DNA from 3 places in the Halioglobus sp. D3-4 genome. Region 1 is predicted to be linked to each of the others. Evidence: predicted binding sites of a transcription regulator. Region 1 holds the regulator's gene; each other region holds the start of a gene.
The links. Region 1 encodes LexA, which represses DNA repair genes until DNA is damaged. Its sites were predicted from a motif close to ACTGTNTNTANANACAGT; they were not measured.
Positions count from the first base shown of each region.

Region 2: a site for LexA is predicted at 939-956, ahead of ruvC (crossover junction endodeoxyribonuclease RuvC). Genes of this name have one in related genera too.
Region 3: a site for LexA is predicted at 927-944, ahead of imuA (translesion DNA synthesis-associated protein ImuA). Genes of this name have one in related genera too.

Region 1 is NZ_CM147907.1:1,058,511-1,060,710, reverse strand. It holds gene AC0L6S_RS04530 (PQQ-dependent dehydrogenase, methanol/ethanol family) at 1-346, shown strand, start outside; gene AC0L6S_RS04525 (hypothetical protein) at 447-668, shown strand; gene lexA (transcriptional repressor LexA) at 850-1,452, shown strand; gene AC0L6S_RS04515 (hypothetical protein) at 1,457-1,711, opposite strand; gene AC0L6S_RS04510 (serine hydrolase domain-containing protein) at 2,013-2,200, shown strand, end outside.
Region 2 is NZ_CM147907.1:4,671,157-4,673,356, reverse strand. It holds gene ruvA (Holliday junction branch migration protein RuvA) at 1-373, opposite strand, end outside; gene ruvC (crossover junction endodeoxyribonuclease RuvC) at 388-906, opposite strand; gene aspS (aspartate--tRNA ligase) at 1,481-2,200, opposite strand, start outside.
Region 3 is NZ_CM147907.1:2,914,435-2,916,634, reverse strand. It holds gene AC0L6S_RS12505 (GFA family protein) at 1-79, opposite strand, end outside; gene imuA (translesion DNA synthesis-associated protein ImuA) at 144-893, opposite strand; gene AC0L6S_RS12495 (hypothetical protein) at 1,249-1,434, opposite strand; gene holA (DNA polymerase III subunit delta) at 1,611-2,200, opposite strand, start outside.

The DNA.
Region 1 (2,200 bases):
GTCGTGGAAACCGGTCGTGATGTTCAATCCCCCCGAGTCCACGGCCAGTGCAGAAACTGTCAAACTCGGGCACACCACCTATCAGGATGTCTGCATGGGCTGCCACGGCCTCAACGCCGTCTCCGGGCTACTTGTTCCGGATCTGCGCGGATCCGCCTTCCTGTGGGACGCCCAGGGCTGGGAGGCCGTGGTACGCGGCGGTCAGTTAAAAGACCGGGGCATGGCGTCATTCGCTGACAACCTTAGCACTGAGCAATCTGAGGCAATCCGCGCCTATGTCATTGAGCAGGCAAAACGCGGGCAGGTTCTGCGGCAACAGGCCGAAAAGGAGAACACAGTCGATTGACCGGTGATCTGAATCACTTGCCTGTATTCAGGCTCTGGTGGTAGGGTTGGTCGACGGGTCCAACAAAAAGCTGCTTGGTGAAAACATCCGGAGGCAGAAAATGGCTGGTGTGAAGCAACTGAATGTCGTCGTAGTCGTCATCATGGCGGTAATCACCGCTTTAAATATGGGCCTGGTACTTAATTTTTTCGCAGCCAGTGGCCAGGCGTTGGCAGCCGCATTCAATAGCCAGAGTATTTTCCTGCTGGCCGGAGCTGAACTCGCTTTAGTACTGCTCGCCTATATTATCTACAAACAGAAAACCGGCCCGGTAAAGCACTAACCCCTTCCCCTAGCAAGTTACCCAGACACTCAGGCCCAAGAGCGACCCTCTGGCGGATAACCTTGCGCATTGGCGCGCCAGATGCCAACCTGGCCGCTGAGTTTGCTCACACAGTCATTGCAATCGCATCTTTGCTGTATATAATCACAGTAACTGTACAAAATCACAGAGGATGCACGTGATGGAAAAGCTCACGCAGCGGCAACAGCAAGTACTCGACATTGTCCGCCAGCACATCGACGAGACGGGCTATCCTCCTACCCGTGCCGATATTGCACAAAAACTTGGCTTCAAATCGGCCAATGCCGCAGAGGAACACCTCAAGGCGCTAGCGCGCAAGGGCGCGATAGAAATGATAGCCGGAGCCTCGCGTGGCATACGACTACCAGAGAGTGCAGGCATACCCATCATCGGTCGCGTCGCAGCGGGCAACCCTATCCTGGCCGAAGCGCACATCGAGGAATACTGCGATCTCCCGGCGAACTTCTTCAAGCCGCATGCCGATTTTTTCCTCCGGGTTCAGGGCGACAGCATGATCGACGTGGGTATTTTCGATGACGACCTGCTGGCAGTACACAGCACGCCGGTGGCCAAAAATGGCGATATCGTGATCGCACGCATCGAAGACGAAGTCACCGTCAAACGCCTGCAGCATACGAACAAGAAACACCTGCTGCATTTACTGCCGGAAAATCCCGACTACCAGCCCATTGTTGTCGATTTACGTGAGAAGGCCTTCGCGATTGAAGGCCTTAGCGTAGGGGTACTGCGCAGAGGAGTATAACCGCCTAGTGGAGTACGCGTGGGGTCTCTTGTGCTTCGTCAGTCTCGCCGTCGCCCTCACCGCGTTCAGAAATTGCTGCTGCTGCCTGAATACCAGCCTGTATCATCGCCTTGGCGACCTCAAGGCTATTGTCCATTATGTAGATGCGCGCTTCGTCAGAGAAACTGACAGTAAGCAGGGGGTCTGAATCACTATCCGCACGCTGCAGGACGATTTCGCCATCGCCGCGATCAACAATTTCCAGCAAGGATGTACTCACTCAATTAGCCTCTATTCATTTAACACAGTGAGCAGTCTACCAGTTGCAGCGCGATGCGACCATTCGCAATCCGCGAACTGGGATATACGTCCTACGACTGGCTGACCGATTTGAACGTCTCCACCGCTCGCTCCCTACCTCGTATTAATGAGCCAAATTCACTTGATCTGGTAAATTGACCGCACTAGCATCTGTGTAGCGACCACGGTAGCGAATTGTGTGGTAGCAAAGCCTATATAGCTCAATTGAAGCTTGGGCCCGTGTATCTGTGAGAATTACACCCACTGGGCGGGGAGTCTAAATGAAATGTGTGGTCGCGCTATCCGCGCTGCTGGTCGCTATATGCTGGAATACCTCCGCTTTTGCGCTCAACGTCACAGAGGCAGTTAATCAGTTTGTTACTCCGATGCTTAGGCCTGGCAAAGCACCCGCATACGCGGGTGTCGCCGTTGGTGTCTATCACCGTGGAAACGTTTCTTTTTACAATTT
Region 2 (2,200 bases), 1.5 Mb from region 1:
ACAAGCGTTCTGCCGTCTTCTTACCGACCCCGGGCAGTGCCACCAGTGAAGAGATATCATCGCGCTGTACACAGCGCGCGAAACTCCGCGAGTCCATCCCCGACAGAATCGTGAGCGCCAGTTTGGGGCCCACCCCACTCACCTTGATCAGCTGGCGAAACAGACTGCGATCCGCCTCCTCGGCAAAGCCGTACAATAGTTGCGCATCCTCACGCACCACGAAGTGCGTCACCAGAGACACTTCCTCCCCCAACGCGGGAAGCTGAAACAACGTCGTCATCGGAACCTGCAACTCATAACCGACACCACCCACCTCAACCAGAATGAGGGGAGCCTGCTTATGTACGAGAATACCGCGGATTCTGCCTATCATATGGGGCCGCCCTGTCAGCGAATTCGACGCCGGCGCACCGCAGTGGCACCAGCTATATTGATCATACTGTGTTGCGTGTGAGCGTGACACAAGGCCGCAGCCAGCGCGTCTGCGGCATCCTCCTGCGGCGTCCCGGGCAGCTTCAGCAACACCTTCACCATATGTTGTACCTGCAGCTTATCCGCCGCCCCCGTTCCCACCACCGACTGCTTGATCTGGCGCGCAGAGTATTCTGATACCGGCATGCCCTGCACAGCACAGGCCACAATCGCGGCACCGCGCGCCTGCCCCAATTTCAGTGCAGAGCCAGCACTTTTGGCCATAAAAACCTGTTCAACAGCCAATTCCTGGGGGCAGTGCAGCTCGATCAGCTCCGTCACGCTATCGAAAATAACCCGCAATCGCTCCGGCAGCGCACCACTGGGTAGCCGTATCACACCACTGGTGACGTACTCGCTGCGCCCGCCCACATAGCTGATGATGCCAAAGCCTGTTTTCTGCGATCCAGGATCAATTCCCAGGATTAGCGACATACCGAACCCCGCCCTCTGCGTCAGGCGTCTATTATGTACAAATTTACAGTGTTGGTCTGTAGGTACGAGGCAGCATTTTTCCAGTGCCGATCAAAAACCGGCGCTGAAAAGAGATATACCCAGATCGAAGCGAATCTGGATGGTGCTTGTGGATGCTACGGTGCGTGATTGGCGGGAGTATTGCGCGATCAGAGCCTGCCACTATTTAGGGCCAATGTCCGCCCCCCCGGTTTTGCATTCCATCGAAGACTTCTACTAACTCCTCAGCAACAAAAAACAAGCCTCTCATCTCCGGTGAACAGGAGGCCTTGCGAGGCGGCAGGCTGTGTGAACATCAGGCCGCTGCTTGAGCTTGTCACCGCTTACGGGAGTCTTTCTGCGAGCACTGTCCGAGTCCATAAAATTGCGAAGCAATTTTTGTCGAGTTGCGCAGCAGCCCGTAAGCGGTGACAAGCTCGCGGCCGTTCACACAGCCTGCCACCTCGCAAGGCCGGCGCAGCCGTGAGATAGGTTGCCGTTACAGGGCTTCAAAGAACATCAAAAAGCAGGGCACCAAAGGCAACACGCCCAAATGCTACTCGCCTTTCTCGACGTCTTCCCGCGTCTGCCGCAGCCGAATATTCAGCTCTTTCAGCTGCTCAGCTCCGACATCCCCAGGCGCATTCGTCATCACACAAGCCGCCGTCTGCGTCTTCGGAAATGCAATCACATCGCGAATAGAGGAGGCCCCGGTCATCAACATCACCAGCCGATCCAGGCCAAAAGCGAGTCCACCATGCGGCGGCGCACCGTACTGCAGAGCGTTAAGCAGGAAACCAAACTTCTCTTCTGCTTCCTCCGCATCGATATTCAGAATGCCGAAAACCGCTTCCTGCATATCGCGCTGATGGATACGGATACTGCCACCGCCCAGCTCAGTGCCATTGAGCACCATATCGTAGGCGCGAGACAGCGCGGCACCCGGGTCGGCAGCCAGTGTTTGCGCATCGCAGGAGGGTGCTGTGAATGGGTGGTGCAGCGGCGTCCAGCCGCCGGCGGCGTCCTCTTCAAACATTGGGAAGTCCACCACCCACAGCGGTGCCCAGCCTTCTGCGACCAGCCCCTGATCCTCTGCGACTTTGATACGCAGTGCGCCAAGTGCCTCGTTCACCACGCGGGCGCGATCCGCGCCGAAGAAAATGATATCGCCATCAGCGGCGCCCAAACGCTCCATCATCTGGGCGACAACCTCATCGGGCATAAACTTCAGGATCGGGGACTGTAATCCCTCCACGCCTGCCGCGATATCATTGAC
Region 3 (2,200 bases), 1.9 Mb from region 1:
CGTAGGTAAACAGGGGGGCAGCGCTAACGGTATAGGTGACAGCGCCGCATTGGCAACTGCCTCTCAGAGGAGTTTGCATCGCCGGGCTCCATATTCAGGTTGCGCTGATTATAGAGACTTTCAGCCGTTTTATCACAGGCGTGTCAGGCAACGGGTGCCGGTGTACCCATTGCCGCGCCGTGTGGATTACTGGCGTTCCAGACCGGAAGCTCCCACAGTTGTGGCTGTAGTGGCACCTCTTCTTCCGGGGATAAGTCCACATCAATAGATTGGTTGCCGCCACGCTGTTTGAGGATGTGTACCTTGCGATACTCCCGCATTTGCATACGCAGGCTGGACGGCGCATGGTTGCGGCCCGCCTGGTTGGGGCGGAACAGCACCGCCAGACTGTCGCCACTGGCAGCAGCGAGCTGCAGTTTGCGCAACTCCCCGTAGCTGTATTCCTGTGCCCCCAGCCAGCTGAATACCGCGCTGCAGGTACTGCTGCGCAGGGCTTGCTCGGTGGCCCATAACAGATCCTGCCTATTCTGGGGGTGGACCAGTAAAACCTGTTGGGTGTCGATACCCCGCGCCGCCAGCAGAGGGGCGTAAGGCCTGTAGGGCGGAGCGATAAACACCTGCCAGCGGCCCTGTGCACTGAGGCTTTCCATGGCCGGCAGAAACAGCCCCATGGAGCCCATCCCACAACCGTCGCTCAACAGCTCGATGGTGCTGTCCAGCGGCCAACCATTCTGTTGTAGCTCTGTATCCAGTGCCGAATAGCCAGTGGCAAGGCCCTGGGCTCCGTGGCAATCATTGTTCGCGGAGATTCCATGGTCCGCGAAATGGCGGTGGCGACCACGCCAGGTGTCGTTGCGATTGGTGACCTGCTCCAGCATCTCATTCATCTTCATGGCATTTGCCTCTTGGGTTAACTTGTCTATAACACTGTATGAACATACAGTAGTATTGAAAGTTGCAGAATGCAAGGTGTGAATTTTGTGAAGTTTTGTCGTTGGTGGGCCGAGTCGTCGGGAGGTTGCGTTACCGTGGTGACGGCCACAAGCTTGCCCGTGCTTGCGGGCGGCTGCGCAACTCGACCAAAAATGCTACGCATTTTTTGGGACTCGAACACTATCCATAAACAGGGGCAGGCTCTGCTCGCCGAAATCCCCCCGCAACAGTTGGCAAGCTTAAGCGTGGCCTGATTGTCACCAAGGTACTGCAACTCCCCGGGGCTCTCCTTCGTACCATAAAGCCACCAATGAATTACGGTGCGATGCTGGATAAGGTTTCAAGGGTGTGGCGCGGACCAGTGACAATCGGGCCGCGTTTAAGCTCGCTCTCCTCCTCGGAGGCTTTCTGCGAGCAGAGTTCGAATCCCAATTTTTTGCGCAGCAAAAAATGGTTGAGTTGCGCAGCAGCCGAGGAGGAGAGCGAGCTTGCGGCCGTCACTGGTTCGCTCCACACCCTTGGAACCGCCCGCTAGAAACCAGAACCAGCCCGCTTTCCCACAGATATACTGAAAGAGTCTGGAGTATGCCGCGATACCAGGTTAACTCGTGTCGGAAAGTCGGAAAGTCGGAAAGTCGAAAAGTCGGAAAGTCGGAAAGTCGGAAAGTCGGAAAGCGTTAAGCGGAGATTCGGCTGAGCCCGGTGACAAGGCGTTCGAGATTATCCCAGGGCTTGCCGCCGGCGAAACCCTTGATGCTGCCATCAACCTGCGAGGCTTGCTCCAGCAGCAGCGCCAGCGAGTTGGCATCGTGACGCGCCAGCGCCGCCTGCATGATGGGCATACGGTTTTGCCAGACACGCAGAGAAGAGAGCACTTGTTGCGGACTGCGGCCGTTGTCGCATTCCAGTTTTGCCTCGTACAATGTGCGAATCTCGCGGGCGAGCGCCCACAGTACCGCCGGTGGTTCAGAGCCTTCTGCGCGCAAGCCGTGCAACATGCGCAGGCTGGTGCTGGCATCGCCCTTGATCGCGTTGTCTGTCATTTCGAATACGTTATAGCGCGCGTTGTCAGAGACCGCATCGATGACCGTTTTCGTGGTGATGTTCGAATCGAGCGCCAGCAGTTTCAGTTTTTCGACCTCCTGTACCGCGGCGAGCAGGTTGCCCTCCACTCGATCACACAGCAGTTGCAGCGCATCGTCGTCGATACTCATACCCGCGCCGCGCACTCGCTGTTGCAGCCAGCGGGGCAGGCTTTTCGCATCCA